Regions from separate parts of the Gordonibacter sp. RACS_AR49 genome, predicted to be linked through region 1. Evidence: predicted binding sites of a transcription regulator. Region 1 holds the regulator's gene; the other holds the start of a gene.

Evidence for each region. Region 1 encodes LexA, which represses DNA repair genes until DNA is damaged. Its sites were predicted from a motif close to CNAACANNTGTTNG; they were not measured.
Region 2: the regulator LexA is predicted to act here: its motif matches at 13,091-13,104, upstream of LB310_RS09260 (DUF1848 domain-containing protein).

Annotation. Positions count from the first base shown of each region.
Region 1 covers NZ_JAIUDM010000013.1:908-12,406, reverse strand. The annotation lists gene rny (ribonuclease Y) at 1-1,364, shown strand, start outside; gene LB310_RS14615 (ATP-binding protein) at 1,377-2,462, shown strand; gene LB310_RS14610 (stage V sporulation protein S) at 2,662-2,991, shown strand; gene miaB (tRNA (N6-isopentenyl adenosine(37)-C2)-methylthiotransferase MiaB) at 3,000-4,397, shown strand; gene miaA (tRNA (adenosine(37)-N6)-dimethylallyltransferase MiaA) at 4,387-5,322, shown strand; gene hflX (GTPase HflX) at 5,514-6,833, shown strand; gene lexA (transcriptional repressor LexA) at 7,036-7,674, opposite strand; gene LB310_RS14585 (ATP-binding cassette domain-containing protein) at 8,483-9,991, shown strand; gene nrdR (transcriptional regulator NrdR) at 10,153-10,599, shown strand; gene dut (dUTP diphosphatase) at 10,599-11,045, shown strand; gene LB310_RS14570 (MerR family transcriptional regulator) at 11,159-11,499, shown strand, end outside.
Region 2 covers NZ_JAIUDM010000005.1:10,850-28,167, reverse strand. The annotation lists gene rimP (ribosome maturation factor RimP) at 1-184, shown strand, start outside; gene nusA (transcription termination factor NusA) at 200-1,417, shown strand; gene LB310_RS09300 (YlxR family protein) at 1,446-1,724, shown strand; gene infB (translation initiation factor IF-2) at 1,743-4,526, shown strand; gene rbfA (30S ribosome-binding factor RbfA) at 4,636-5,088, shown strand; gene LB310_RS09285 (DHH family phosphoesterase) at 5,085-6,110, shown strand; gene truB (tRNA pseudouridine(55) synthase TruB) at 6,107-7,120, shown strand; gene ribF (riboflavin biosynthesis protein RibF) at 7,104-8,027, shown strand; gene LB310_RS09270 (LTA synthase family protein) at 8,071-10,137, opposite strand; gene LB310_RS09265 (sodium-translocating pyrophosphatase) at 10,456-12,573, shown strand; gene LB310_RS09260 (DUF1848 domain-containing protein) at 13,166-14,239, shown strand; gene LB310_RS09255 (hypothetical protein) at 14,462-15,283, opposite strand; gene LB310_RS09250 (NAD(P)/FAD-dependent oxidoreductase) at 15,669-17,069, shown strand; gene LB310_RS09245 (twin-arginine translocase TatA/TatE family subunit) at 17,231-17,318, shown strand, end outside.

The DNA of each region.
Region 1 (11,499 bases):
TCGAAGCCAAGGACGAGGTCCTGAAGCTGAAGCAGGAGGCCCAGGCCGAGAACAAGGAGCGCATGCGCGAGGTGCGCGCCGCGGAGAACCGCGTGTCGCAGCGCGAGGAGTCGCTCGATCGCCGCGTGGAGTCGCTCGACGCCCGCGAGCATCAGATATCGTCCCAGCAGGGCCAGCTCGACCGTCGCGAGCGCGACCTCGAGGAAGCTGCCCGGGAGATCGACCGCCGCCTGGAGCGCGTGGCCGGCATGACGCCGGAGGAGGCGAAAGCCGAGCTGCTCGACACCCTCAAGGACGAGGTCGTGCACGAGTCCGCCGCCATCATCCGCGACTCCGAGGCCCGCACGAAGGCCGAGGCCGACAAGAAGGCCCGCTCCATCCTGAGCCTGGCCATCCAGCGCGTGGCGGCCGACCACTCCGCCGAGAACACGGTGAGCGCCATCCATATCCCGTCGGATGACCTCAAGGGCCGCATCATCGGGCGCGAGGGCCGCAACATCCGCTCGTTCGAGCAGCTCACCGGCACGAACCTCATCATCGACGACACCCCGGAGTGCGTGACCATCTCGTGCTTCGACCCGGTGCGCCGCGAGATAGGCCGCGTGACCATGGAGAACCTCGTGGCCGACGGGCGCATCCACCCGGCGCGCATCGAGGAGATGTTCGGCAAGGCCGAGGCGTTCGTGAACCAGCGCGTGCAGGAGGCGGGCGAGCAGGCCGCCTTCGACACCGGCATCCACGACCTGCATCCCGAGCTCGTGCGCACGCTCGGCCGCCTGCGCTACCGTACCTCCTACGGCCAGAACGTGCTGAACCACTCGCTCGAGGTGGCCTACCTCTCGGGCGTCATGGCCGCGGAGCTGGGGCTCGACCCCATCCCGGCCAAGCGCGCAGGGCTCTTGCACGACCTGGGCAAGGCCGTCGACCACGAGGTCGAGGGCAGCCATGCCGTCATCGGCGCCGACCTGGCGCGCCGCTTCGGCGAGAAGCAGGACATCGTCCATGCCATCGAGGCGCACCACAACGACGTGGAGCCCTCGAGCGTGCTCGCCGTGCTCGTGCAGGCCGCCGACGCCGTGTCGGCCGCCCGCCCCGGCGCCCGCAAGGAGACGCTCGACGCCTACATCAAGCGCCTCGAGAAGCTCGAGGAGATCGCGAACTCCTACAAGGGCGTGGAGCGCACCTACGCTATCCAGGCCGGTCGCGAAGTGCGCGTGATGGTGGAGCCCGAGGTGGTGGACGAGGCCGCCACGACCGTGCTCGCCCACGACATCGCGCACCGCATAGAGAACGAGATGCAGTACCCCGGCCAGGTGAAGGTCGTGGTCATCCGCGAGAGCCGCGCGGTCGGCGTCGCGAAGTAAGGCGACCCCGGCATGGCCGACGGCTCGCTGGAAGCCTTCATAGAGAACGTCAGCGGCGACAGCCATCTCCGGGTCGAGGCAGACCTCGGGGATGGTTTCGTCCGTTTGAGGAGCGCGGAGGCCGAGCGGCGGCAAGCCGCCCACGACATCCGCTCCACGGAGGACATCGTCATCGAGATGCTGCGCAACGCGCGCGACGCCCATGCCAAGAGCGTGTTCGCGGCCGTGTCCCGCGAGGGCGGCCGCCGGCGCATCGTCATGGTGGACGACGGCGACGGCGTTCCGCCCGCTCTGCACGAGCGGGTGTTCGAGCCGCGCGTCACCTCCAAGCTCGATACCATGCACTTGGACAAGTGGGGCGTGCACGGCCGCGGCATGGCCCTGTACTCCATCGCCGTGAACGCCGAGACGGCGCGCATAGCCGCCTCGGATGCAGGTCTGGGTTCCTCGTTCGTCGTGGAGACAGACCTGGCACGCGTGGGGGAGAAGGCCGACCAGTCCAGCTTTCCCGTCTTCGAGCGCACCGACGCGGGGACCGTGGCCGTGCGGGGGCCGAAGAACATTCTGCGCACCGTGTGCGAGTTCGCTCTCGAGTGCCGCCGCGACTGCACCGTCTACCTGGGCTCCGTGACCGACGTCGTGGCCACGCTCTACGCGTTCGGCCTCTCGTCGCTCACGGCGGCATCGCGCGCGTTCGGGCATGCCGACGAGCTGCCCGTGTGCAAGCGCCTGGCCCTCGCCGCAGACCCGGCGGAGCTCGCGGGCATAGCCGGGTCGCTGGGGCTCGCCCTGTCCGAGCGTTCGGCGCGCCGCGTGCTGGACGGCGAGATAGCGCCGCTGTCCCCTCTGCTCGACCGCGTGCGCATCGACAACGACGCTCCCGAGCCTGCAGCCCCGCGCACCGTCGCACCGTCCGCCTCCGAAGACGCGCGGGGTCTCAAGCTGGCCCGCGAGGATCTGGACGACTTCGCGGGCCAGGTGGCCGCCGCCTACCGCGACGTCGCGCAACGCTACTACTTGGAGCCCGACGTGCAGCCCGAGGTGCGCGTGGGCAAGGACGGCATCCGCATCCATATCCCCGTGAGCATGCTCCGCTAAGTTCCGCATAAGCTGCGCCGCCTGGTCGGCGAACGGCCATATCCGCAGGTTGCACGCCATACCATTAATAGCTAGAATAACGGTACCGTGAAAAAGCGGCGCGCGGGCGCCGCACGCATATTGAACGCACGCCAAACGCACGAGCAACGTACTCAAACGACGAAGGATATGCATGACCGCACCCGAGCACAAGCCGGACATCGGCTGCCTGAAGGTTTCATCGAAATCGTCGCCCGCTTCCGTGGCCGGAGCCATCGCCGGCATGGTGAAGGACGGCGTCGGCGTGGAGATACAGGCCGTCGGGGCCGGAGCGGTGAACCAAGCCGTGAAGGCCATCGCCATCTCGCGCGGTTTCCTGTCGCCCGTGGGCATCGAGATCGCCTGCGTGCCCTCCTTTGCGGACATCGTTATCGACGGCGAGTACCGCACGGCCATTCGCTTCGCAGTCGAACCGCGCTACACGCGCGGCGTCTCCATGCCCGCTGCCGGCGGGGAAGCGGAAGCCGCCCCGTCCGCCCCTGCGCACTGAGGATCGCCATGCACACGCATACCCCGTTCACGAACCTCGCGTTCTGTATCCGCACGTTCGGCTGCCAGATGAACAAACACGATTCCGAGCGCGTCGCCGGCATGCTCGAAGGCCTGGGCGCGCTGCCCGTCGATGCCATCGAGGATGCCGACCTCGTTGTGTTCATGACGTGCTGCGTGCGCGAAGCCGCCGACACGCGCCTCTACGGTCAGGTGGCCTCGCTCAAGAATACTCCGCTGCGCGCCGGCACCCCGCTGTCCAAGCGCGTCGTGGCCGTGGGCGGCTGCATCGGGCAGCGCGACGGGCAGAAGCTCGTCGATGAGCTGCCGCACCTGGACGTGGTGTTCGGCACACACAACCTGGGCTCGCTTCCGCGACTGCTGGAAGAGGCGCTCGACGAGGGGGGCCATCACGTGGAGGTGCTCGACGCCGGTTCGTCGTTTGCCTCGGAGCTGCCGACGGCGCGCGAGCACGCGTGGGCCGCTTGGCTTCCCATCGCGCAGGGTTGCAACAACTTCTGCTCGTACTGCATCGTGCCCTACGTGCGCGGCCGAGAGAAGTCGCGCCCGCTCGAGGATATCGTAGCCGAGGCGGAGGGCTACGTGGCCGCCGGCGTGAAGGAGATCACCCTTCTGGGCCAGAACGTGAACTCCTACGGCCGCGACCTGTACGGCTCGCCCCGCTTCGCGGCCGTGCTCGATGCGCTCGACGCCACGGGCATCGAGCGCCTGCGCTTCGCGACGAGCCATCCGAAGGACCTCACCGACGAGGTCATCGGCAGGTTCGGCACGCTGCGCTCGCTCATGCCGGCGCTGCACCTGCCCGTGCAGTCCGGCTCCGATGCCGTGCTCGCCGCCATGAACCGCCGCTACACGCGCGCCCATTACCTGGAGCTCGTGCGCAAGCTGCGCGAGGCACTGCCGGAGATCGCGCTCTCCACCGACATCATCGTGGGGTTCCCCGGCGAGACGGCGAAGGACTTCGAGGACACGTACCGCCTTGTGGACGAGGTGGGCTACCACCAGGTGTTCACGTTCATCTACTCCAAGCGCGAGGGCACGCCTGCCGCCTCGGTCGACGATCCCACGCCACGCGACGTGATCCAGGGGCGGTTCGACCGTCTGGTCGATCTCGTGCAGAAGCGGGCCTTCGAGGCGAACCAGGTCGACCTGGGGAGCACGGTTGACGTGCTGGTGGAGGGCGCTTCCAAGCGCGATGCGGGCCTGCTCGCGGGCAAGAGCCCGAAGAACCAGACCGTGCATGCGCCGCTGCCCGAAGGCGCCTCGATCGAGGAGCTGGCCGGTACCACGGTGCGCGTGCGCATCGACGAGGCGAAGACGTGGTACCTGGCAGGCGAGGTGGCGGGCGTTGCCGTGCCGCCCGCGGAGGCGGCGGATGGGCGCTGACCCCGTCGTCTGCATCGTCGGCCCCACAGCCTCGGGCAAGTCCGCCCTTGCGCAGGCCGTCGCCCTCGCGCTCGATGGCGAGGTGGTGAGCGCCGATTCCATGCAGGTGTACCGCGGCATGGACATCGGCACGGGCAAGCTCGCCCCCGACGAGCGGCTTGTGCCCCACCACGGCCTCGACCTCGCCGACCCCGGCGAGCCGTACTCGGCGGCCCTCTTCCAGGAATACGCCCGCGCCTGCTTCGAGGACATCGCCGCGCGCGGGAGGCGCGCCGTGCTGTGCGGCGGCACCGGCCTGTACGTGCGCGCGGCCATCGACGCCTACGAGTTCCCGAAGGGGGAGCAAACGGGCAATCCTGTGCGCGAGCATTACAACCGCCTTGCCGGCGAGCAAGGCGCCGACGCCCTGTGGGAGCTGCTGCGCGAGCGCGATCCCGCGAGCGCCGCCATCGTGCCCGCCGCCGACGTCAAGCGCGTCGTGCGCGCCTTCGAGCTGTTGGAGGACGGCACAAGCCTGGCCGAGCAGCGCGCGAAGCTGGCGAGCATCCCACAGCTGGTACCGGCATGCTTCATAGGGCTGTCCGTGGATCCGGCGGCGCTCAACGCGCGCATCGACGCGCGCGTCGACGCCATGTTCGACGCCGGGCTCGTGGACGAGGTGGCGCATTTGCTGCAAAGCGGATTCCGGGACGGCATCACGGCTCCCCAGGCTATCGGGTACAAGGAGGTCGTCGCCGCCCTCGACGGGGAGACGACGATGGAGGAAGCTGCGACGCGCATCAAGACGGCCACGCACCGCTACGCGAAGCGGCAGCGCACTTGGTTCCGCAAGGACCGGCGCATCCGCTGGATAGATGCAACCGACCCTGACCCCGCGGCCCAGGCAGCCGAGGCGCTGTCCTTGGTGGGAGGCGTCGTTGCCTGAGCGTTTCCGCAGCAGGGCGAGCTTGTGGTATGATACGGTTCTGCAGGTCGACCCTGCCGAGCCTTCAAGATCGGAGCACCTATCATGCAGACAGCACACGCGTTTCTCTAGCGGTTGCGACCGCTCCCGACTGTCTCCGCACGCCGCCATCCGCACCGGCGTGTCCCTTCTTGCTTCGAAAGGTTGACTCCATGTCTGAATTTGAATCCGTAATCACGCGGGGCGCGACCCCCGTTTCCGAAGAGCGCCGCGAGAAGGCCGTGCTGGTGGGCGTCGACCGCCCCGGCGCCTCCTGGCCGCTGGCCTCGTCGCTTGCCGAGCTCGAGCGTCTCGTGGACACGGCGGGCGCCGACGTTGCGGCCGTCACCACGCAAAAGCTCGACGCGCCGAACCCGCGCACGTTCGTCGGCTCGGGCAAGGCCGAGGAGGTTGCCGAGCTGGCACGCGCCCACGCGGCCGATCTCGTGGTGTTCGACGACGAGCTCACGCCCTCGCAGCAGTCGAACCTCGAGAAGGTAGTCGGCAAGGAAGTGAAGGTCATCGACCGCACGGCGCTCATCCTCGACATCTTCGCGCTGCATGCCACCAGCAAGGAGGGCCGCCTGCAGGTGCGGCTCGCCCAGAACGAGTACCTGCTGCCGCGTTTGCGCGGCATGTGGGCCCACTTGGCCTCGAACCGCATGGGCGGCGGCGTGGGCTCGCGCTTCGGCGAGGGCGAGAGCCAGCTCGAGGTCGACCGTCGCATGGTGCGCAAGCGCATCACGTCCATCAAGCGCGAGCTCAAGCACCTGGCCGAGGTACGCGCCATCCAGCGCGAGAGCCGCTACGAGAGCGGCATGTTCAAAGTGGCGCTGGCCGGTTACACGAACGCCGGAAAGTCGAGCCTGCTCAACCGCTTGACGAACGCGGACGTGCTGGCCTACGACAAGCTGTTCGCCACGCTGGACTCCACTACGCGCAAGTTCGAGCTGCCCGAAGGGCGCGAGATCACCGTCACCGACACGGTCGGGTTCATCCAGAAGCTGCCGACCACGCTCATCGAGGCGTTCAAGTCCACGCTCGACGAGATCACGGGAGCCGATCTCGTGCTGCATGTGGTGGATGCGTCGTCGGACGAGTACGAGGCGCAGATCGCTGCGGTGGAGGACGTGCTCGGGCAGATCGAAGCTCAAGACTTGCTTCGCGTGCTCGTATTCAACAAATGCGACCTGCTCGACAAGGAACATTTCGATGCTCTCAAGGCGCGTCATCCACAGGCCCAATTCGTATCGGCGGCAACAGGGGAGGGCATAAGCGAGCTTGTCGGGCATATCGCCCGTGTCGCCTCGGCGCAGGACGAGCATCTCGCCATAGTGATTCCCTACAACCGGGGAGATCTCGTCTCCCTCGCGCACGAGCGTTGCCATATCCTGTCGGAAAAGCACGAGGAGGACGGTACGCACCTCGTCATGTTGGCTGCTCCGTCCTTTGCCGGCCTGTTTCGCCCCTACGTGGCGGAGAAGGACCGTTAGGCACGTCCCTTTCAGAAAGCTGCAAACTACTTGATTAGAGTAACTCTAACCAAGTAGTTTGCGACCGGATGACGCGATCTCGGATCACCGGTCGGTCTCGGGACGAACGAGCGCCCCACATCCCAAGGCCGGCGTTTCTCCTGCAGGGGCCGTAATCCAACAGGGCGTCTCGCTCCTTCGGCAGGGCCCCGCAAGGCGTCGCCTACAGGCGACGGAACACCGCCACTACCTTGCCCGCGATGGAACAGTCGGTGGTGATGATGGGCTCCATCGCGGAGTTCTCCGGCTGCAGGCGGATATGGTCGGATTCCTTGTAGAAGCGCTTGACCGTCGCGCCGTCGTCGATGATGGCCACGACGATGTCGCCGTTGTTGGCGACGGGTTGTTCTTTCACCACCACGTAGTCGCCGTCGTTGATGCCCGCCTCGATCATCGATTCGCCCCGTACCGACAGCAGGAACGACGGTGCATCGCCCACGATGTCGGTGGGAAGCGAGATGGTGTCGGTGATGTTCTCCTCGGCGAGGATGGGGGAGCCGGCCGCCACATTGCCCACGAGCGGCACGTTCACCACCTTGTTGAAGCTGGGCTTGATGACGTTGGAAGTGCTCTCTGCATCGCCAAGCGGATAGGTGAGCGCGATGGAACGCGACTTGAGGGGATCGCGCTTGATGAGCCCCTTGTCCTCGAGTGCTTTGAGGTGCACGTGGACTGTCGAGGGGGAGGAAAGGCCCAAGCTTTGGCAGACCTCGCGCACCGTGGGACCGTAGCCCTTCTCGCGGATGCACTCCTCGATGCAGTCGAGCACCGCCTTCTGGCGTTTCGTCACTTTGTCGGACATGCCCCGTTCCTTTCCCTTGAACGAACAAATGTTTTAATTACGTATTGACATGAACTTTTGTTCGTTCTATTATATATGCGAACAAAGGTTCTACGCAAGGCCTAGGAGGCAGAAAGATGAAGAATTTCGAGATGCGGTGCCCCTTCGATGGCACGTCGGCCCTGCAGCCGGAGTTCAACCGTGTATCCGCAGCCGGGGCTATCATCGAGTTTCCAGGGAGCGGTTCCCAAGGTGCTTGCGCGCCGCTGCAGCATTCGCACGCGCGTCAGGTACCGTCTGCTGCGTGCCGTGCTCGCAGACTTGGCGCTACGGAGATGGCGCGGGTTCTTCGTCATGGCAGTGCGGCAGGTCGCGCTTACGGCCGTGTGAGGCCGTGGCAAGGCGCTCTTGCCGGATGCGTCTTCTCCGTTTTCGCCTTCCTCAGCATTTTCATCAGCTTCTAGCGACCTCGGAACGCCCTTGGATGCTGCATTTCTGTGACTGCGCGGCATCCTCGCCACCATGGCGCTGCCGTTCCATCGCCTTTTCACCCCGCAGGACCCTTCCTCCTTGCAGATCCGTGTGGTAGACTGCCTTTGAACCGAAATCCCAGACAGGCTGCTGTGAATGCGGCCTTCGAGAAGGAGACAAGGAACATGAAGTTCTAACGAAAGCCTTCGGGCACCCGCCAGGTCATGCAAGCTCCGCACCGGGTGCGCTTTCGTTGCTGTTCCTTGATGTTCCTATCCCTAGCCTCGCCGTCTCGTCGGCGCCAGGTTGCCAGCGCGAAAAGCATTGAATCCGGTGCCTCTCGAAGGGAGGCCCTTCCATGTTCGTTTCAGCCCGCCATCTTACCTATACCTACGACGGCGCCGATGCCTTGGCGCTCGATGACGCATCCGCCGTGTTCGCGCCCGGCTGGACCGGCGTGGTCGGCCCGAACGGAGCCGGCAAGAGCACGTTGCTCAAGATCGTATGCGGGATGCTCGAGCCCCAGAAAGGAAGCGTTTCTCCGCAGGTCGCAGGATCGTTCTGCGCCCAGTCGACCGATGTCGCGCCAACGGGGCTCGAGGAGTTCTCCTACGACTACCGCCCCGAGGCCGTGCGCCTGCGTTACCTGCTCGGCATCGACGACGCATGGCTATGGCGCTACGACACCCTGTCGCATGGCGAGCGCAAGCGTATCCAGATAGCATGCGCCCTCGCAGCCGATCCTGTGCTGCTTGCGCTCGACGAGCCCACAAACCACCTCGACGCCGAAACCCGCGAATTGGTGGCGCGTGCGCTTGTCGAGTATCGCGGGACGGGCCTTCTCGTCTCGCACGACCGCGCGTTGCTCGACGGGCTGGTGAGCTCGTGCGTGTTCGTGGATCGAGGGCGTGCTGTCACCGTGCCCGGCACGTACTCTCAGGCGAAGGAGCAGCAAGACCTACGCCGCCAGACTGCCGTAGAGGAGCGGTCCCATGCCCGTCGCGAACTGGCGCGCCTCAAGACGGAGAGCAATCGTCGAGACGGGGTGGCGGCGCGTTCGGCTGCACGGCGTTCGGCTCGGCATCTCGACCGGCACGACCATGACGGGCGCGCGAAGATCAAGCTGGCCATCTATTCCGGCCAGGATGGCAAGACCGGACGGCTCTCGTCGCAGATGGGGAAGAAGGTCGAGCGTGCAGAGAAGCGCATGGCCGAGGTTCGCGTCGCCAAGGTGTACGAGGGTGCGCTCGACCTGGAAGCCGAGCCCGCTGCGCGCACGGTGCTCGTCCGATGCGAGGCCGGGTCCCTGACGCTGGGCGAGGGGCGCATGCTGCACCATCCGCAGCTGTACGTGGGCAACACCGACCGCATCGGCCTGGTGGGCAGGAACGGTGCAGGCAAATCGACGCTGCTTGCCGAAGTGCTGCGGCAAATGCCGGAAGAGGGCATGGTGTACGTCCCGCAAGAGATAGGAAGTGACCGGGCGCGCGCCCTTCTCGCCTCGGTGAAGGCTCTCGCGCCGGCAGAGCGCGGGCGCCTGCTCTCCATTGTCGCCCGGCTCGATTCGCCGCCGGCACGCATCTTGGAGGGAGACGACTTGAGCCCCGGCGAGGTGCGCAAGCTCCTGTTGGCGCAGGGCCTGACAGGACGACCGCATCTCATCGTCATGGACGAGCCGACGAACCACCTGGATATACGCTCTGTCGAAGCCTTGCAGGACGTGCTGGCCGATTGTCCCTGCGCCCTGATGCTCGTGTCCCACGACGAGCGCTTCCTCGACGCGCTCACCGCAACACGATGGGTGTTCGACGTTGGCCGTGCCGAAGGGGGAGGGCTCGGCGACACCCATGTAAGGGTGGAGCTTTGACCTTTTCCCCGTGGTCGAACACCGGTGAAGCCGAGATCCATACCCACTTCGGACCACCTCCTTTCCGCAGGGGGCGGTTTTTTTGCAGGGATCGACAATGCGGATTGAAGCACAATATCTTGTATGCTAGGCTGATCCAAAATCGAGCAAAGGAGCCTTTCATGCGCTGTCCTTCCTGCGGAAACCCTGAATCAAAAGTGGTGGACTCGCGCCCTTCCGAGGATGGCACGGCTATCCGGCGCCGACGCGAATGCCTTGATTGCGGCCGTCGATTCACCACCTACGAGCGCTTGGGCGAGAACCCGCTCATCGTTATCAAGGCGGATGGGTCCTCCGAAGCCTATGACCGCCAGAAGCTCATGCGCGGCCTGCTCATTGCCTGCGGGAAGCGGCCTATCTCACCCGAGCAGATAGCGTCGCTCGTCGATAGTATTGAAACCGAGCTTCGCAACGCCTCCTGCAACGAGATCAGGTCAAAGGAACTTGGCGATATGGTTCTCGTGCGTCTGGCGAAGCTCGACGATGTTGCCTACGTGCGGTTCGCGAGCGTCTACAAGGACTTCCAAAACGTAGAGGAATTCGCAGCCGCCCTCGAGGGGCTGCGCTGATGGATCGCCTCGCGATTCCCCTCAAGGCGCTCGATGCCGAACTTCCGGTGCCTGCCTGCGCCTACGCAGGCGATGCTGCCGTCGACTTGCGCTCGACGATCGACGAGACGCTGCAGCCGTTCGAGCGCAAGCTCGTGCCCTGCGGCATTGCCGTCGCCATTCCGGCCGGCTACGCTGGCTTCGTCCTGCCGCGCAGCGGGTTGGCGGCGAGGAACGGCGTATCGCTCGTGAATGCACCGGGGCTCATCGACAGCAACTACCGTGGCGAGATCAAGGCCATCCTCGTCAACCTAGACCCGCGCGAGCCTTTCGAGATCAAACGGGGAGACCGTATCGCGCAGCTGGCCATTATGCGCGTGGCCGAGGCCGTGTTTGAACCGTGTGGGGATCTTCCTGCTACCGATCGGGGCGCCGGCGGGTTCGGCAGCAGCGGCATCGGCGCATAGCGGTTCCGAATAGGTCGAGGCTTTCATATTGCACTTAGAGTTACTCTAAGTTAAAATCGTTATTGGTTAGAGTAACTCTAAGCCCGTACTCAAGTCGAATTCCGAGGAGGCCTATGGGCGACGAGGGACATAATAGCCGGATCGCTGACGTCCCGGCTACGCAAGCCGATCCGATCTACGGCATCGGCGACGTTGTCGCCTTGACGGGAATCTCGGCTTTCACCATCCGCTATTACGACAAGTGCGGGTTCTTCCCGAACCTTCATCGCGACAAGCGCGGCGTGCGGACGTTCTCCGAGGCCGACGTTGCCCAACTGCACCTGGTCGAGGCGCTTCGCAAAAGCGGCCTGTCCATCGAGGGCATCCAGTACTTCGTGCGCCTCTGCAAGCGTGGCGGCACCACCCGGGCCGAGCGCCTGTCGATCTTGCGGGCGCAAGAGACCGTGCTCGAGTA
Region 2 (17,318 bases), on a different contig from region 1:
CGCCGGCGAGACGGCCGTGGTGAAGACGGCCGCCCCCCTCGACGGGCGCAGCGCCTTCACCGGCACTATCGCGGGCGTCGCGGACGGCGCGGTGGAGCTCAACGTGGACGGCATCGCCTTCCGCATTCCCGTATCCGACATCAAGCGCGCCCACCTCAAGGGCGCTGTCGACTTCAGCTCATAGGAAAGGACTTCAGACGTGGCAACTTCAGAACTGATCGAGGCCTTGCAGGCCTTGGCCCACGAACGCAAGATCGACGAGTTCTACCTCATCGAGCGGTTGGAATTGTCGCTGGCCAAGAGCTATGAGCGCATCCTGGACCTCGAATGGGACGCGCGCGTGACCATCGACCGCCAGACGGGGCATATCTACGTCTACGAGCTGGTGCCGGTGGGCGAGCCCGACGAGGAGACCGGCGAGTACAGCGAGTTCGAGGAGCGCGACGTGACGCCGGCCGACGTGAGCCGCATCGCGGCGCAGAACGCGAAGGGCGTCATCGCGTCCATCGTGCGCGAGGCGGGCCGCCAGTCCATCTACGAGGAGTTCTCGGGACGCGTGGGCGACCTGGTCACGGGCACGGTGCTGCAGGGCACGCCGGACTTCACCATCATCAAGATCCGCGACGGCGTGGAGGCGGAGCTGCCGCACTACGACCAGAAGCGCAACCCGGGCGAGCGCAACGAGCGCCCGTCCAACGAGCACTACCGCCACAACCAGCGCCTGAAGGTGCTCATCATCGACGTGCGCGACCCGAACTCCGACGCGCCGAAGATGCGCGGCGAGCAGGCCCGCCCGGCCATCGTCGTGTCGCGCACGCACCCGGACCTCATCCGCCGCCTCTTCGAGATCGAGGTGCCGGAGATCTACGACGGCATGGTGGAGATCAAGTCCATCGCCCGCGAGCCGGGCGCGCGCTCCAAGATCGCGGTGGCCTCACGCGAGGCGAACCTCGACCCGGTGGGCGCCTGCGTCGGCCCGAAGGGCAGCCGCGTGCGCATGGTGGTGGAGGAGCTGCGCAACGAGCGCGTGGACGTCATCCAGTGGCACGAGGACCCCGCGTCCTACGTGGCAAACGCGCTCTCGCCCGCGAAGGTGACGAATGTCATCATCGACGAGGATAATCACTACGCCACCGTCGTGGTGCCCGACGACCAGCTGTCGCTGGCCATCGGCAAGGAGGGCCAGAACGCCCGCCTCGCCGCGCGCCTCACGGGCTGGCACATCGACATCAAGAGCGCGTCGTTCGCCGGCGAGCCGCTGGCCGCGGGCGACAACATGCTCATCGACGAGGACGTGGAGGCCGACGATGAGGCCGGCCTGTGCGCCTACGTGAGCGAGGACGGGGCACGCTGCCGCAACCATGCCCGGCCGGGCAGCCGCTACTGCGGCGTGCACGCGGACCTCGACGGGGAATAGCGGCCAAGGGAAACGAGCGAGGCGACGGATGGCAACGGAGACGAAGAAACGGCAGCGCAGCTGCATCGCGTGCGGAAAGCAGGCCGGCAAGGCCGAGCTCTACCGCGTGGTGCGCACGCCGTCGGGCTCCGTGGCGTTCGACGGCACCGGCCGCGCGCCGGGGCGGGGGGCGTATGTATGCTCCGAGGCGTGCTTCGCCGCCGCATGCAAGACCAGAAAGCTTGAACGGGCGCTGAAGACGAAGCTCGATCACGATGAGTTGGAACGAATCGCAGCCGAGGTGTCTTCGGCGCTGCGCGGAGCGTAAGGGAAGAGGAGTTGGTATATGGCCAGCATGCGCGTACATGAGTTGGCGAAGGAATTCGACATGACGAGCAAGGAGCTGCTCGACAAGTTGAACGAGATGAAGATACCCGCGAAGAGCCACGCGAGCATGCTCGCCGACGCCTACGTGGCCAAGATCAGGAAGAACCTTGAGCCCGAGATCAAGCAGCGCGTGGGCCAGCTGGAGGCCGAGGAGGCCGCCGAGCTCGCCCGCGAGCGCGCCGAGGCCGAGGCCCGCAAGGCCGAGGAGGAGCGTGCCCGCCGCGAGGCCGTGGAGCAGGAGCGTGCCGCCCGCGAGGCCGAGCGCGCCCGTCGCGAGGCCGCCGAGGCCGAGGGCGCCGCGCACGGCGGGGAGGGCTCCCCGGAGGAGCACAAGCCGGCCAAGGCGCCGGCCTCGTCGCCGTTCGAGAGCCTGGCGAGCCAGATCGAGAGCGAGAAGGAGCGCGTTGCCCGCGAGGCTGCCGAGGCCCGTGCCCGCGCCCGCCAGGCCAAGGCCATGGCCGAGGTGGCGAAGAAGCAGGCCGTGGAGGAAGCGCTGCGCCAGCGCAACAGCAAGAAGCAGAAGGGCTCCGCGTCCTCCGCGCCGAAGCCCGCTCCCGTGATCGGCGCGAAGAAGGCCTCCGGGTTCGATTCGCTCCTCTCGCAGATCGAGGCCGAGAAGCAGCGCATCGAGGCCCAGAAGAAGCAGGCTGCGTCGGCCGGCGCCGGCGCCAAGGACGCCGCGCGCAAGGGCGGTAAGCCCGAGCGCGGACCGAAGAAGGGCAAGCGCGGCGGCTCGTTCGAGCAGATCGTGCCCGAGCTCGAGGTCCAGCAGCAGCCGGCGACGGGCGAGGACCGCTACGCCCAGATGGCCGTGCAGGCCGAGAAGCTGCAGCGCGACAAGGTGCTGGCCGAGGCCCGTGCCGCCGTGGCCGCCGCCTCCACGCACGAGGGGGAGGGCCGCCGCAAGAAGCGCAAGGAGAAGCGCGAGGCCGAGAACCGCGAGCGCCTGGAGATGGAGGCCATCGAGAAGGGCCTCGACCCCACGCTCGTGCTGGACGACTCCGTGGTGGAGATCCCGCAGGGCGCCACGGTGGCGAAGTTCGCCGAGATCCTCGGCGTGCAGCCCAACGACGTTATCAAGCGCCTGTTCATGCTGGGCCAGGTGCTCACGCTCACGCAGTCCATGGGCGACGATTTGGTGGAGCTCATCGCCGACGACATGGGGCGCAAGGTGCGCGTCGTGTCGCCCGAGGAGGAATACGCCGTCGTCTACCACGACAAGGACGAGGACCTCAAGCCCCGCCCGCCCGTCGTCACCGTCATGGGCCACGTCGACCACGGCAAGACGTCGCTCCTGGACGCCATACGCGACACGGGCGTTGCCGCGGGCGAGGCCGGCGGCATCACCCAGCACATCGGCGCGTCGGTCGTGGAGATCGACGGCAAGCAGATCACGTTCATCGACACGCCGGGCCACGAGGCGTTCACGGCCATGCGCGCCCGCGGCGCCCAGGTCACCGACGTCATCGTGCTCGTGGTGGCCGCCGACGACGGCGTCATGCCGCAGACCGTCGAGGCCATCAACCACGCGAAGGCGGCCGAGGTGCCCATCGTGGTGGCCGTCAACAAGATCGACAAGCCGGGCGCGAACCCCGACCGCGTGCGCCAGGAGCTCGTGGAGTACGGCGTCATCCCCGAGGAGTGGGGCGGCACGAACATGTTCGTGGAGGTGTCGGCCAAGCAGCGCCTGCACATCGACGACGTGCTGGAGACGATCATCCTCCAGGCCGACGTGCTCGAGCTCAAGGCGAACCCCGATGCCGAGGCCTCCGGCTTCGTCATCGAGGCGAACCTGGACAAGGGCCGCGGGCCGGTGGCCACCGTGCTCGTGCAGCGCGGCACGCTGCATCCCGGCGACATCGTGGTGGCCGGCACGTCCTACGGCCGCGTGCGCGCGCTGGTGGACCCGCGCGGCAAGCACGTGGACGAGGCCTACCCCGCCGACCCGGTGGAGATCCTGGGCCTGAACAGCGTGCCGGTGGCCGGCGACGAGTTCCGCGTGTTCGACGACGAGCGCGACGCCCGCAAGCTGGCCGAGGAGCGCGCGCTGCGCGCCCGCCTGGCCGAGCAGGAGACGAAGTCGCATGTGAGCCTGGACGACCTGTTCAGCCGCATCGAGGAGGGCAAGCAGACCGACCTGAACCTCATCGTGAAGGCCGACGTGCAGGGCTCCATCGAGGCGCTGCGCGACGCGTTCGAGAAGATGGACCAGTCCGAGGTGCGCATCAACATCGTGCACTCGGCTGTGGGCGGCATCACCGAGACCGACGTCACGCTGGCCTCCGCCTCCGACGCCATCATCATCGGCTTCAACGTGCGCCCCACGGGCAAGTCGAAGGTGCAGGCCGAGAAGGAGAAGGTGGACATCCGCCTGTACCGCGTCATCTACCAGGCCATCGAGGAGATCAACGCCGCGCGCGTGGGCCTGCTCTCGCCCGATATCGTGGAGGAGGACACCGGCGTCGCCGAGGTCCGCGAGACGTTCAAGGTGCCGAAGGTGGGCACCATCGCCGGCTGCTACATCACCGAGGGCGAGATCAACCGCGACGACAAGGTGCGCATCGTGCGCGACGGCACCGTGATCTTCGAGGGCGTCATGGAGTCGCTGCGCCGCTTCAAGGACGACGTGAAGACCGTGAAGCAGGGCTACGAGTGCGGCATCGGCATCCACGGCTACCAGGACCTCAAGATCGGCGACACCATCGAGGGCTACCAGGTGAAGGAAGTCGAGCGAACGGAGTAACCGTTCGTAACCGATACGAGCATCGAAGCGCCCGTCGGCCGTCCCGCGATACACTGGACGCGACGGGCGCGTTTTTCGCGCAACCCCCGACTGTTTAGGAGGCGGCACCATGAAGCAAGGATCTTCGAACCGCAAGGTCAACGAGCAGGCGCGCGAGGTCATCGCGAGCATCCTCCTGTTCGAGATATCCGATCCGCGCCTCGAGCTCGTGACCATCACGGGCTGCGAGGTGAGCTACGACCGCAGCGTGTGCAACGTGTTCTACACCACCGAGCCCGAGCGCTACGACGACGTAGCGGCCGCCTTCCAGAAGGCGGCGGGGCGCATCCGCTCGCTCATGGCGCGGAAGCTCTCGTGGCGCGTGGCGCCCGAGCTGCGCTTCCTGCTGGACACGAGCGTCGACCAGGCCGAGCGCATTGCGAGCGCGCTCGCGGCCGACGCGCACCGCAGCGCCGTGGCCGCTCCCACGGACAGCGACGTGCCGGCCGATGCCGACGCGTTCGCCGCCGAGCGCGCGGAGGAGCAGGCCGAGGACCGCTCCCATGACGGGGAGGGCGCATGAGCGTCACGCCCCAGACGAACACGACGCTGCCCGGGCTGGCCGTCGCGCTCGGCGAGCGCGACGACTTCGTCATCTGCGGCCACGTGAGCCCCGACGGCGACTGCATCGGCTCGCAGCTCGCGCTCATGCACGCGCTGCGCTCGCTCGGGAAGCGGGCCGTGTGCCTGCTGGCCAAGGACGAGCCCATCGACGCGCGCCTGGCGTTCCTGCCGGGCGCCGACGGGCTCGTGCCCGCGGCGCTCTACGACGGCCCCGCCGCCACGTTCGTGGCGGTGGACGTGCCCATGCGCGACCGCATGAACTCCGCGGCGGCGCACCTGCTGGACGCGTGCGCCTTCTCGGCCACCATAGACCACCACGCCTACGACGAGCGCATGACCGACCTCGCCTACGTCGACCCCGCCTCCGCGTCCACGACGATGCTCGTGTGGGAGCTCGCCGGCCTCATGGGCGCCGAGCGCGGGGCCGAGCTTGCCGCGTGCTGCTACACGGGCCTCGTCACCGATACGGGGCGCTTCCAGTACCAGAACACCGACGCGGCCGCCCTTGCGGCGGCCTCGGCCATGGTCGCCGCAGGCGCCGACGCGGCGGGCGTGGCGCGCGAGATATTCCAGAGCCGCTCGCTCCCCTCCGTGGAGCTCGAGGCGCTGGCCGTCGAGCGCATGCGCTTCGGCGCCGACGGGGGTTGGGCGCTGAGCTGGGTCATGCGCGACGACTTCGAGGCCACGGGCGCCGTGAAGGCCGATGCCGAGCCCCTCATCGACGCGCTGCGATCCCTGCGCGGCGTGCGCGTGGCGTGCATGCTGCGCGACCAGGGCGACTCGGTGCGCGGCAGCTTCCGCGCGAAGGACGGCACCGACGTGGCGGCGCTCGCGCGCACGCTGGGAGGCGGCGGGCACCGGGCCGCGGCCGGCTTCACCGTGTCCGGCCCCATGGAGGCTGCCGTGGGGCGCATAAGCGCGCTGCTCGACGAGGCGCTCGCGGGCACGCCGGACGATGCAGAGGGGGAGCGCGGGGCGTGAAACGGGGAGATTCGGGGCTTTCCCTGGTCGTGGGAGTGAACAAGCCGGCGGGCATGAGCTCGCACGACGTGGTCAACCGGTGCCGTCGCATCTTCGGCGAGCGCCGCGTGGGGCATACGGGAACGCTCGACCCCATGGCGACGGGCGTGCTCCCCCTCTGCGTGGGGCCAGCCACGCGCCTGGACGCCTACCTCGTGGGCCATGACAAGCACTATCGCGTGCGCATCGCGTTCGGCGCGGCAACCACCACCGACGATGCCGAGGGCGAGGTCGTCCGCACGGGCGACGTGCCCGCTCGCGTGCTGGACCCGGCGTTCGCCGCCTCGTTCGCAAAGGGCCTGACGGGCGCCCGCAAACAGCTGCCTCCTGCCTACTCGGCTATCAAGGTGAACGGGCGCAAAGCATGCGACGCCGCCCGCCAGGGCACCATCATCGACCTGGCGCCGCGCGACATCGTGGTGCACGACGCGCACCTCGTGGCGGTGCACGAAGCAGAGGACGGCTGCGAGCTGCCGTCTTGGGACGTGGAGTTCCACGTGTCGAAGGGCACCTACATCCGCGCGCTCGCCCGCGACACCGGCGCGGCCCTGGGCTGCCCGGCGCATGTGGCGGCGCTCGAGCGCACGCAGCTGGGCCTGCTGCGCCTGGAGGAGTGCGTCACGTTGGAGACGCTGGCCGAGCTCGGCGACCGTGCCGCGCTCGATCCAGTGCGCCTGCTGGGCACGCGCTTCCTCTACGCCGACGGCCCGCTGGCCGCCGGCGTGCGCAACGGCAACGCGTTGCCGGGGTCGACCGGACTGTTCGAGCGTCGGCGCGGCGCGCTGGACGCGGAGTTCTGCGCCTGCACGGCAGGTGTGCGCGAGAGCTGCGAGGCGCCGCACGACGGCGAGGTGGTGGCCGTGATCGCCGAGAACAAGCTCGTGGCGCTGTACGCTTACGACGAGGGCCGCGCCGCCTACCGCGCGCGGTGCGTGTTCCAGACGGGGGTTTCTCGTGGCAGAGATCTATGAGGTGGAAGAGGGTTTCGACCATGCGTTCTTCGCGGGCACGTCCTGCGCGTTCGGCGTGTTCGACGGCGTGCATGCCGGGCACCGGTACCTGCTGGCGCAGGCGTGCGAGACAGCTGGGAGGTCGGGCGGCAAGAGCGTTGCGCTCACGTTCGACATCGATCCCGACGAGGCGTTCCACCCCGACCGCCTGAAGAAGCTCATGACGAACGGGGAGCGCCTGGCCATGCTCGCCTCCACGGGCGTGGACGCCGTGGCCGTGCTGCCTTTCACGCCCGCGTTCGCCTCGCTTTCGCCCGAGGCGTTCCTCGAGGCCACGTTCGACGGCACGGCGCCCGCGTACCTGCACGTGGGCTGCGACTTCCGGTTCGGCGCGCGCGCGGCCGGAACCGTGGGCGAGCTGGAGGCATGGGGGGCCGGCGCCGGCTGCGCCGTGGCGGCGCACGACCTGAAGAGCGCCGACGGGGCCCCCGTCACGGCCACGCGCATCCGCCTGCTCTTGGCCGAGGGCGACATCGCGGAGGCCAACCGCCTGCTCGAGCGCCCGTACTTCATGACGGGCACGGTGGAGCCGGGCCGCGGGGAAGGGGCCGACCTGGGCTTCCGCACCGCGAACCTTGCGGTGCCCGATCAGCTGCGCCCGCTCGGCGACGGCGTGTACGCCGCCTACGCCCACGTGGACGGCGCGCGCTACAAGGCCGCCGTGAACGTGGGCGTGGCCGCCACGTTCGCCGACCGCGCCACCGCCACCTGCGAGGTGCACCTCCTCGACTTCGCCGGCGACCTGTACGGGAAGCCGGTCAAGGTGGAGTTCCTGCACTGGCTGCGCCCCATGCGCAAGTTCGACGACGTGGACGAGCTCGTAGCCACGGTAAAGGGCAACATCCAGTGGGTGAGGGAGAACCTGTAGCGAGCGCCAGCAAGAGGAAGGGATGGGGTGCTGCTTTGTTCGCCTACCTTGATGCCCAGGCGGAATCCTTGTTGAACAGGTTGTCGTACTGCACCGTGGCGTAGGCGCGCAGGGCCTCCAGCGCGCCGGGATCCCCGCCGTCCTCGTCGCCGAAGCCGTGCCAGGCGCCGTCGGCGGTCAGGAAGCCGTTGAGGTTGATGGCGGGAATCGCCTCGCGCACGGCCAGCAGGAAGCGCTGGTAGCCCGTTGTTGGCAGGCCCGCGGCCTCCACCAGCCTCGATCCCAGGTAGTTGAGGCTGGTGCGCTCGTCCGCGCCGCCGTCCGGCCCGTGGGCGCCCTGTGCGCGGGCGGCGTCGTTCGCCCAGATGAGGTACGGCACCGTGTAGCGCTCCTGCACGGCTTCGAGCCCCAGGTCGTCGGCTGCGGCGCCGTCGTGGGTCGCTTCGAACAGCCAGTCGCTGAAGCCGGGCTGGTGGTCGCCGAAGAAGCACAGCACCACGGGCCGGTCGAGTGCGTTGAGCTTGTCCACGAGGTAGGCGAGGTCGCGGTCGGCCTGGCGGATGACGCTCGCGTACTCGTCGAGCTCCGGCGACATGCTGCCGTCGCCGAGCGGCACGCTCACGGCCAGCTCGTCGGACAGGCCGCCCACATCGTAGCCGCCGTGGTTCTGCAGCGTCACGTCGAAGACGAACTGCGGGCGCCCGTCGGCTTCCAGCAGGTCGAGCACGTAGTCGTACGTCGCGCGGTCGGTGGTGAGCCCGCGCAGCGTGTCGGCGCCCTCGAACGCGGACTGGTCGGCGAACTCGTCGAAGCCCAGCTGGTCGTACACGCGGTCGCGGCGCCAGTTCGTGCTTTCGGCCGGGTGGACGGCATGGGTCGCGTAGCCAAGCCCGGAGAAGTACGACACGAGGCTCTCGGCGCCGTCGAGGTCGTACAGCACATAGGGGTACACGCCGCCGCCGAGATGGCCCATGCTCGAGCCGGTGAGGAACTCGAACTCGCTGTTGCACGTGCCGCCGCCGAGCGCCGACACGTACGCGTCGCCCGCTTCGAGCGCTTCCGCGGCAATCTCGTAGTAGTGCGCGGGACGGGCGCCGGTACCGGCGAGGCCGGGATAGCGCGAGAGGTCCGAGAAGGTCTCGTTCATGACGGCTATCACGGTAGGGGCTTCGGTTTTGCCGGCTGTCTCGGGCGCGCCGCCGAGACGGCCGATCAGCGCGGCCACGTCGTCGGCGTCGTAGCCGTCCGGTTCTGCCGGGCTTAGGTCCTGCACGCGTTTAAGGAAGCAGAGCGCCGAGCCCTGCTCGGCGTACGACTCCTTCACGCCCCAGACGTCCACCGTGCACGCGTACGCCTCCTCCAGGTCGTAGGAGCCCAGCCACCAGCCGAAGCATGCTGCCACGGCCACGGCGCACGCCGCGTTCACCGCGACCCGCCGCGGCGAGACCGTCGCCCTCGGCAGGAGGGAGAGCGCCGCGAGGCACAGGGCGAGCACGGCGGCAGCCTCCAGGAGCCGTTCGTCGAGCGCGAACGTGTAGCCGGACCCCACCGATGCGGCCGTCGAGAGCGCGAACAGGTCGGCCGGCACGATGGGCTGCCCCTTGAACGCGATCACGAAGTGGTTCGCCGTGCCGGCCAGGAAGCACGCGGCCAGGAACAGGCTGACGGACGCGCGCGAGCGCTGCCCGGCGAAGTACACGACGGCGAGGAGCAACGCGAGCACGCACAGGTTCGCCGCCGCATAGTAGGGGTCCATGGCGAGCAGGGCGTTGTTCCAAGGCCGTTCCAACAGGTAGAAGCCCGCGGGCACGGCAAGCGCTACGGCGAGGGGCCGCATCGCGCCCGCCGCTTTGCCGTCGATGCCCGGAGCATGCCCGCGCACAAGCGGCACGCAGCCGCAGGCGGCCAGCAGCAGGGCCGTGAAGGCCGTTTGCGGCCAGGGCGCCTCGACGAGGCCGGCTGCGGCATAAAGGCACAGGCCGAGGGCGGCCAGGAAGCCGGCCAGGGCGGCGACGAGCGACAGGGCGCGCGGGCGCGCAGGCGCTTTGGATGGCCGCGAGGCGGATGAGGGCCCGGTCGGGACGGCAAGGCGGGTCTGCCGCTCGGTCATAGGTTCTCCTTGGTGAAAGACGATGCCCGTTCGACACGATGCCCGTCCGCGTGCATGAAGGGATACTCAATCATACCGGTTTTCCCGCCGGCCGCACCGCAGGCTCTGGCGAGCGGCCCGCGCAGGGGAGAACCGTAACCGTCGAGCAGGCCGATTGGAACGTATCTCCAGAAAACCTCGATTTCCCCTTCACATTATCTCCGAATCCCCTAAAATGAGACAGTTGCTATCTTCCCACCTCAATGCCCGGTGCGAAGGCAGCATCGTCAGTAATGGTCGAACCAAGGAGGAAGACACGTGACTACTGCAGTCGCATGGATGGCCCCCGTGTGCGCCTTGATTGGCATCTGCATGGCGGGCTACCTGGGTTCCTGGGTGCTCAAGCAGGACCCGGGTCCCGACAAGATGAACAACATTTCGCTGAAGATCCAGCAGGGCGCCAAGGCGTTCCTCATGAGCGAGTACAAGCTGCTCGTCATCTTCATGGTGATCGTCGCCATCGTCATGGCCGTGGCGCTGTCGCCCATCACGGCGCTCGCGTTCGTCACCGGCGGCGTCATGTCGGCTGCCGCGGGCTACGTCGGCATGCACGTGGCCACGCGCGCCAACACCCGCACGGCCCACGCCGCCGAGGAGTCGGTGGCCAAGGCGTTGAACATCAGCTTCAAGTCCGGCCTGACCATGGGCCTGTGCGTGGCGTCGTTCGCGCTGCTGGGCCTGTCGCTGTGGCTCATCGCCATGGTATTTGGCATGGCCGTGGGCGTGGACATCAACGCCGAGCTGGCCGGCCTCATGCACACGAACATCGGCATGGTCGAGGGCTTCGCCACCGGCGCTTCCGCCGTGGCGCTGTTCGCCCGTGTGGGCGGCGGCATCTACACGAAGGCGGCCGACGTGGGCGCCGACCTCGTGGGCAAGGTCGAAGCGGGCATTCCCGAGGACGATCCGCGCAACCCGGCCACCATCGCCGACAACGTGGGCGACAACGTGGGCGACGTCGCGGGCATGGGCGCCGACCTGTTCGAGAGCTACACGGGCGCCATCCTGGCCCCCACCATCCTGGCGGCCACCTTCGGCGCGCTGGGCGGCTATTTCGCCACGGGCGACCTGGTGTGGGCGCTCGTGACCCCGGTCATCATCGCCGGCTGCGGCATCATCACGTCCATCATCGGCCTGTTCGCCGTGCGTGCCAAGGAAGGCGCCGCACTGCACAAGGCCTTGAACCGCGGCACCTACGTCGCGGCCGGCATCGAGATCGTCGTGATCTTCTGCCTGTTCTACGTATGGAGCACGCAGTCCGTCGACGCGCAGCCGCTGTGGCTGTTCGGTTCGGTGCTCTGCGGCCTGGTGGCGGGCCTCGCTATCGGCAAGATCACCGAGTACTTCTGCTCCGACAAGTACAAGCCGGTGCATAAGATCGCCGACGCGGCCGACACGGGCGCGGCAACGGTCATCATCGAGGGCATCGGCACGGGCATGCTGTCCACCATCGCCCCCATCGTGCTGGTGGCGCTGGCCATCATCGGTGCTTACACGTTCGGCAACATGGCCTTCCCGCTCGCGTCGGCCGAGGGCGGCATCGCCGTGGGCCTGTTCGGCGTGGGCCTGGCCGCCACGGGCATGCTGTCCAACACCGCCATCACCATCGGCGTGGACGCCTACGGCCCCGTGGCCGACAACGCGGGCGGCATCGCCGAGATGGCGGGCCTGCCTGAGGAGGTGCGCGACCGCACCGACGCCCTCGACGCCGTGGGCAACACGACGGCCGCCATCGCGAAGGGCTTCGCCATCGCGTCCGCGGGCCTGTCGGCCATCTCGCTGTTCGTGTCCTACCAGGCCACGATGCATCATGCCATCCCGAACTTCGAGCTGACGCTCACCGACCCGCTCATCGTCGCCGGCATCTTCATCGGCGCCATGATGCCGTTCATGTTCGCGGCCCTCACCATGGGCGCGGTGTCGCGCGCGGCCCACGCCATGGTGGAGGAAGTGCGCCGCCAGTTCCGCGAGATCAAGGGCATCATGACCTACGAGGCCGAGCCCGAGTACGACAAGTGCGTGGCCATCTCCACCTCCTCCGCGCTGCGCGAGATGATGCTTCCCGGCTGCCTTGCCATCATCGTGCCGGTGGCCATCGGCTGCTTCAACCCGGCCATGCTCGGAGGCTTTTTGGCCGGCGCCGTGGCCACGGGCATGCTCATGGCCATCTTCATGTCCAACGCCGGCGGTGCGTGGGACAACGCGAAGAAGTACATCGAGCAGGGCCATCACGGCGGCAAGGGCTCCGAGGCCCACAAGGCCGCCGTCGTGGGCGACACCGTGGGCGACCCGTTCAAGGACACCTCGGGCCCGTCCATGAACATCCTCATCAATCTGATGACCATCGTGTCGCTGACGTTCGCGCCGCTGTTCATCATGATCCAGGGACTGTTCTAGATCTTCCTGCGGAAAGAGACGCTCTTCTCGGGGACCTCGGCGCCAAGCCGGGGTCCCCGTTGTTTTCCGGGCGGGGGGGTGGCCGCCTCGTAGGTCGGAGGACCGCGCCCTGGCAGTCAGTCCGAAGGGACGCTACGGCTGCTTTAGTGGGGGCAAATGCTCCGACTTCCCCTTTAACGCATAGTCGACGATCGTGATCGTGCCGCATGCGCAAAGCGCCTTGCTCATGCCTGCGGCGATTCAATATATGCCTGAAAAAGTAATAGACAATAAGGCTCGGTAGTCTATAGATTTTGGACGGAAATCAAGGGGTGGTGAATGCGGCGTTTGCGAAACGCCTGGTAGCAGGCCCGGTGTTTTTATTATCTTTATCCAGAATAACGACAACTGCCCCTTTTTGTCCACGGCACCGTATGCCCCGCGCGTCGAGCAGCTGCTTCGAGGACAACCGCACGTAAAGGTCGTCAGATTGTGCCAATCAGCCGATTGTGCGCCAAGCGGGGTCAAGCAGGGAGTCAGAACAAATGTTTGCCCATTGCCGTATTCTATGGTATGTTCGGAAAGCACGCTGTTTTGCGGGAGGAGGCTGCGCGTGATCGTCAGCGCATCGCGGCGCACGGACATACCCCGGTTCTTTATGGACTGGATGCTGAACCGTCTGGAGGAGGGGTACGCGTTCGTGCGCAACCCTATGAGCCGCACGCAGGTGAGCCGCGTGGCGCTCGGCGCAGGGGCGGTGGACTGCCTGGCGTTCTGGACGAAGGACCCCGAGCCGCTGCTCGCGCAGTCTGCCCGCCTGGAGCGTGCGGCGCCCGCCCCGTACTTTGTGCAGTTCACGCTCAACGCCTACGGCGCCGACGTGGAGGCGGGGCTGCCGCGCAAGGCGGAGCTCGTGGAGACGTTCCGCGAGCTTGCGCGCGTCCTGGGCACCGAGCGTGTGGTGTGGCGCTACAGCCCCATCTTGCTCGGCGGCCCCGGCGGACGCTACACCGAGGAGCACCACCTGCACTACTTCGAGACGTTCGCCCGCAAGCTGGAGGGTTTCACGCACGCGTGCCGGTTGAGCTTCCTGGACGTGTACCCCAAGATCGCGTCCCGCATGCAAGCGTTGGGCCTCTTCGGCGTGCCCGAGGGGCGGAAGGCGGCGCTCGCACTGCGGCTGGCCGAGATAGGCGCCGTGCACGGCATGGAGGTGGGCGGCTGCGGCGATGCGGCCCTTGCGCGGGCTGGCCTGGCGGGAGCCGGCTGCATTGATGCGGCGCTCGTCGCGCGCGTGGCCGGGGTGGATGCGCGGGCTGGCTCGCCGGCGGCGCCGGGGGCGTGCCGCTGCGCGCCGAGCGTGGACATTGGAACCTACGATACGTGCGCCAACGGCTGCGTATACTGCTATGCGAATCCGGGCGCGCAACGGGCGGGCGTCGAGCCGGGGCCGCCGAGCCCGGACGGCTATCCGGGGAAGGACGCCGCGGGCAACGGCGAAGGCCGGGTAGGCGGATGTGCGGCGCGGCGCGGTCCAGGGGCCGCGCGGGCGGGGGACGGCGCGCCCTGGCGCCTCGCGCGCTACGATCCGGCCGCGCCGATGCTCTGCGACGTCCTGCGGCCGGGCGACGTCGTGACCGAGCGCACTATGCCACTGCTGCCGAAGGCCACGCTGCCGCTGTTCTGACCGACCGGGGACGGCGCCGTCGGCTGGACCGTCCGTGGGCGACGGGCGGGGAGGCGGGTGGGCGCTGCGGAGGGCGGCGCACGGGCGCCGGGGAGCCGGCGCCGGAAGGCAGAGTCCGCGTGACGGGCGTCGGCCGCAGGAGGCGGCGCAAGCGCCGAGCGCCTGTCGCACGCGACGTGCGCCGAAGCAGGAAACGGGAGCGCCCTTTGTTTCGGGTGCTTGCTAGCGCAGGTCGCTCACGTGCTGGCAAGCGTCGCCGTAGGGCACGTAGCGGTAGGAGGCCACGATCTCCCGGCCGTTCGCGGGATCGAGCGCCACGAAGTTGTCCAGCGTCAGCGCGTCGGGGTCTTGCGCGTCGCGGTAGCCGATAAGGCAGATCCAGTGCTCGCCGTACGGGCCGGACACGTGGGCGACCGTGGGGCGCCCGGCTGCAATCTCGTCGTAGGCCTCGCGCAGGAGCGCCGCGTCGGAGCCGAGGGAGCGGAACGACGAGTTCCCACCGCCCCAGCCGGGCCACGTGCAGCAGCCGCAGCCGTAGGCGGCGTGGTCGTTGGCCTTCCCGGTGAGCACGGCGTCGCCGTAGGCGCAGGCGTAGCCGGGGCAGCACACGGCATGCCCGCCGGCGCTTTGGTTCCCAATGGCGGCTATGAGGGCCGGGTCGTAGGCGAGCACCTTGTCGGTGCGCTGCGCGGCCGCGGCCGCCGCCCGCTCGGCCTGTTGCTGCTCGTAGACGGCCTGGGCCGTGGCGAGCACCTGCAGGTCGGGTGCCGGGGATGCCGCCGTGTCGGCCGCGGGTGGGGCGGGCTCGCCTGCCGAGAGCGATGCGGCGAGAAACGACAAGGGGGAGGGAAGGGGCGAGGGGGAGGCCGTGCGAGCCAACGGCAGGCTCTCGTCGTCTGCCCCTGCGCGATCGAGGGCTGCCGCCGACGGGGCGACCGTTGTCGCCGGGGCCGCTTCTGCCCGGCCGGCAGGCAGGGAGAGCAAGAGCAGCAAGGCGAGCGCCGCTAGGTATGCGGGCGCTGCCGAAAGGGTGCGCGATGCCATGGTGCAGCATCCTTTCCACGGCTGTGTCGGGTTCGTTTCGAGGGTGTTTGCAGCCGCCGGCATAGATGGTAACGAAACGGCAACGTTCGAGGCGGCGGGTCTGGTTGAAACCTGTCGAAGCATCACATCGCTCACACGCCTTCCCCACAGCTCCTGCAACGATTCTCCACGGTGCGCCGGCCCCGGATGCGCAGGGGCCGCGAGCCCTCGACCACGGAGCGGGCGGACCGGCTCGGGGCGGCGGGCCGGTCTTTCGACGCGGAGGCTTACGGCAAGGATGCGGCGTGCGGCTCGCACGCCGGCAGGAGCGGGGCGTGCGCTACAATGCGGGAAGGGCGCGGCCGCGCGGTCGCGGTGCTGTGCAGGGAAGCGAAGGAGGCGCGCCATGGGCGCACAGGATATCGACGTCGTCATCGTAGGAGCCGGTCCTGCCGGCATCTTCTGCGCGCTCGCCCTTGTCGAGTGCGGATTCGCGGGGAGCATCGTCATGCTGGACAAGGGGCTGGCCGTGGAGGATCGCGTGTGCCCCAAGCAGGCGGGCGGGCCGTGCGCCGGCTGCGATCCGTGCCGCATCACCACGGGGTTCTCGGGTGCGGGAGCGTTCTCGGACGGCAAGCTGTCGCTTTCGAGCGAGGTGGGCGGCGACCTGCCCGACCTCATCGGCCACGAGGCCGTGCAGGCGGCCATCGGAGAGGTGGACGGCGTGTATCTGGCGTTCGGCGCCGACGGCCGCGTGGAGGGTGCCGGCCCGCGCCCGGAGGTGGACGGCATACGTCTGAGCGCCATCGAGGCGGGCCTCAAGCTCGTGGACTGCCCGCTGCGCCACCTGGGCACGGAGCGGGCGCGCGAGCTGTACGCGCGCCTCGAGCGCCACCTGGCCGACGCGGGCGTTGACCTGCGCTTCCGCACCACGTGCACGCAGGTGCTCGTGGAGGGCGATGCCTGCACGGGCGTGGTGGCCGAGGGCCCCGAGGGCGCCTACGAGCTGCGCGCCCGCCATACGGTGGTGGCCACCGGCCGGCGTGGGGCCGACTGGCTGGAGCGCATGTGCCGCGAGCACCGGATAGCCCACGGCCCGGGGCCCGTGGACATCGGCGTGCGCGTGGAGGTGCGCAACGAGGTCATGCGCACGGTGAACGACGTGCTGTACGAGAGCAAGCTCATCGGCTATCCCAAGCCCTTCAAGAACAAGGTGCGCACGTTCTGCCAGAATCCCGGCGGGTTCGTGAGCCAGGAGAACTACGACGGGGGCCTGGCCGTGGTGAACGGCCACTCGTACAAGGAGCGGAAGTCCGCGAACACCAACTTGGCCATCCTGTGCTCGCACAACTTCTCCGAGCCGTTCGACCAGCCCATCGCCTACGCGCAGAAGGTGGGCGAGCTCACGAACATGCTGGGCGACGGGCGCATCCTCGTGCAGCGTCTGGGCGACATCCTGGACGGCAAGCGCACCTGGGACAAGGAGCTGCGGCGCAGCAACGTGGCGCCCACGCTGGGAGACGCGGTGGCCGGCGACATAACGGCCGCCATGCCCTACCGCGCCATGACGAACATCCTGGCCTTCATGCTGGCCGTGGACAAGGTGGTGCCCGGCTTCGCCGCCCCCGAGACCCTGCTGTACTCGCCCGAGCTGAAGTTCTACAGCAACCGCGTGAAGATGGACGAGGGCTTCCGCACGAGCATCCGGGGCCTGCGCTGCCTGGGGGACTCGAGCGGCTGGACGCGCGGGCTCATGATGGCCTCTGTCATGGGCTACTTGGCGGGAGGCTTGCTCGCCGACGTCTAGAACAGGGGAAACGCGCGAGTACTCCATCTGCGTGACACGCTGCGCGCAGGCTGCATGACGAAAATCAGCCGTCTGCACGATAGCCGGGCGGCGCGCGCCGGTCCATACTGCGGAGCTGTTGAAACCGATGGGGGCGAATCCCCGCGCATTGGAGGCGTACTATGAAGATCCTCGGTATGGGCATGCCCGAACTGCTCATCATCCTCGGCGTTATCCTGCTCATCTTCGGCCCGAAGAACCTGCCGAAGC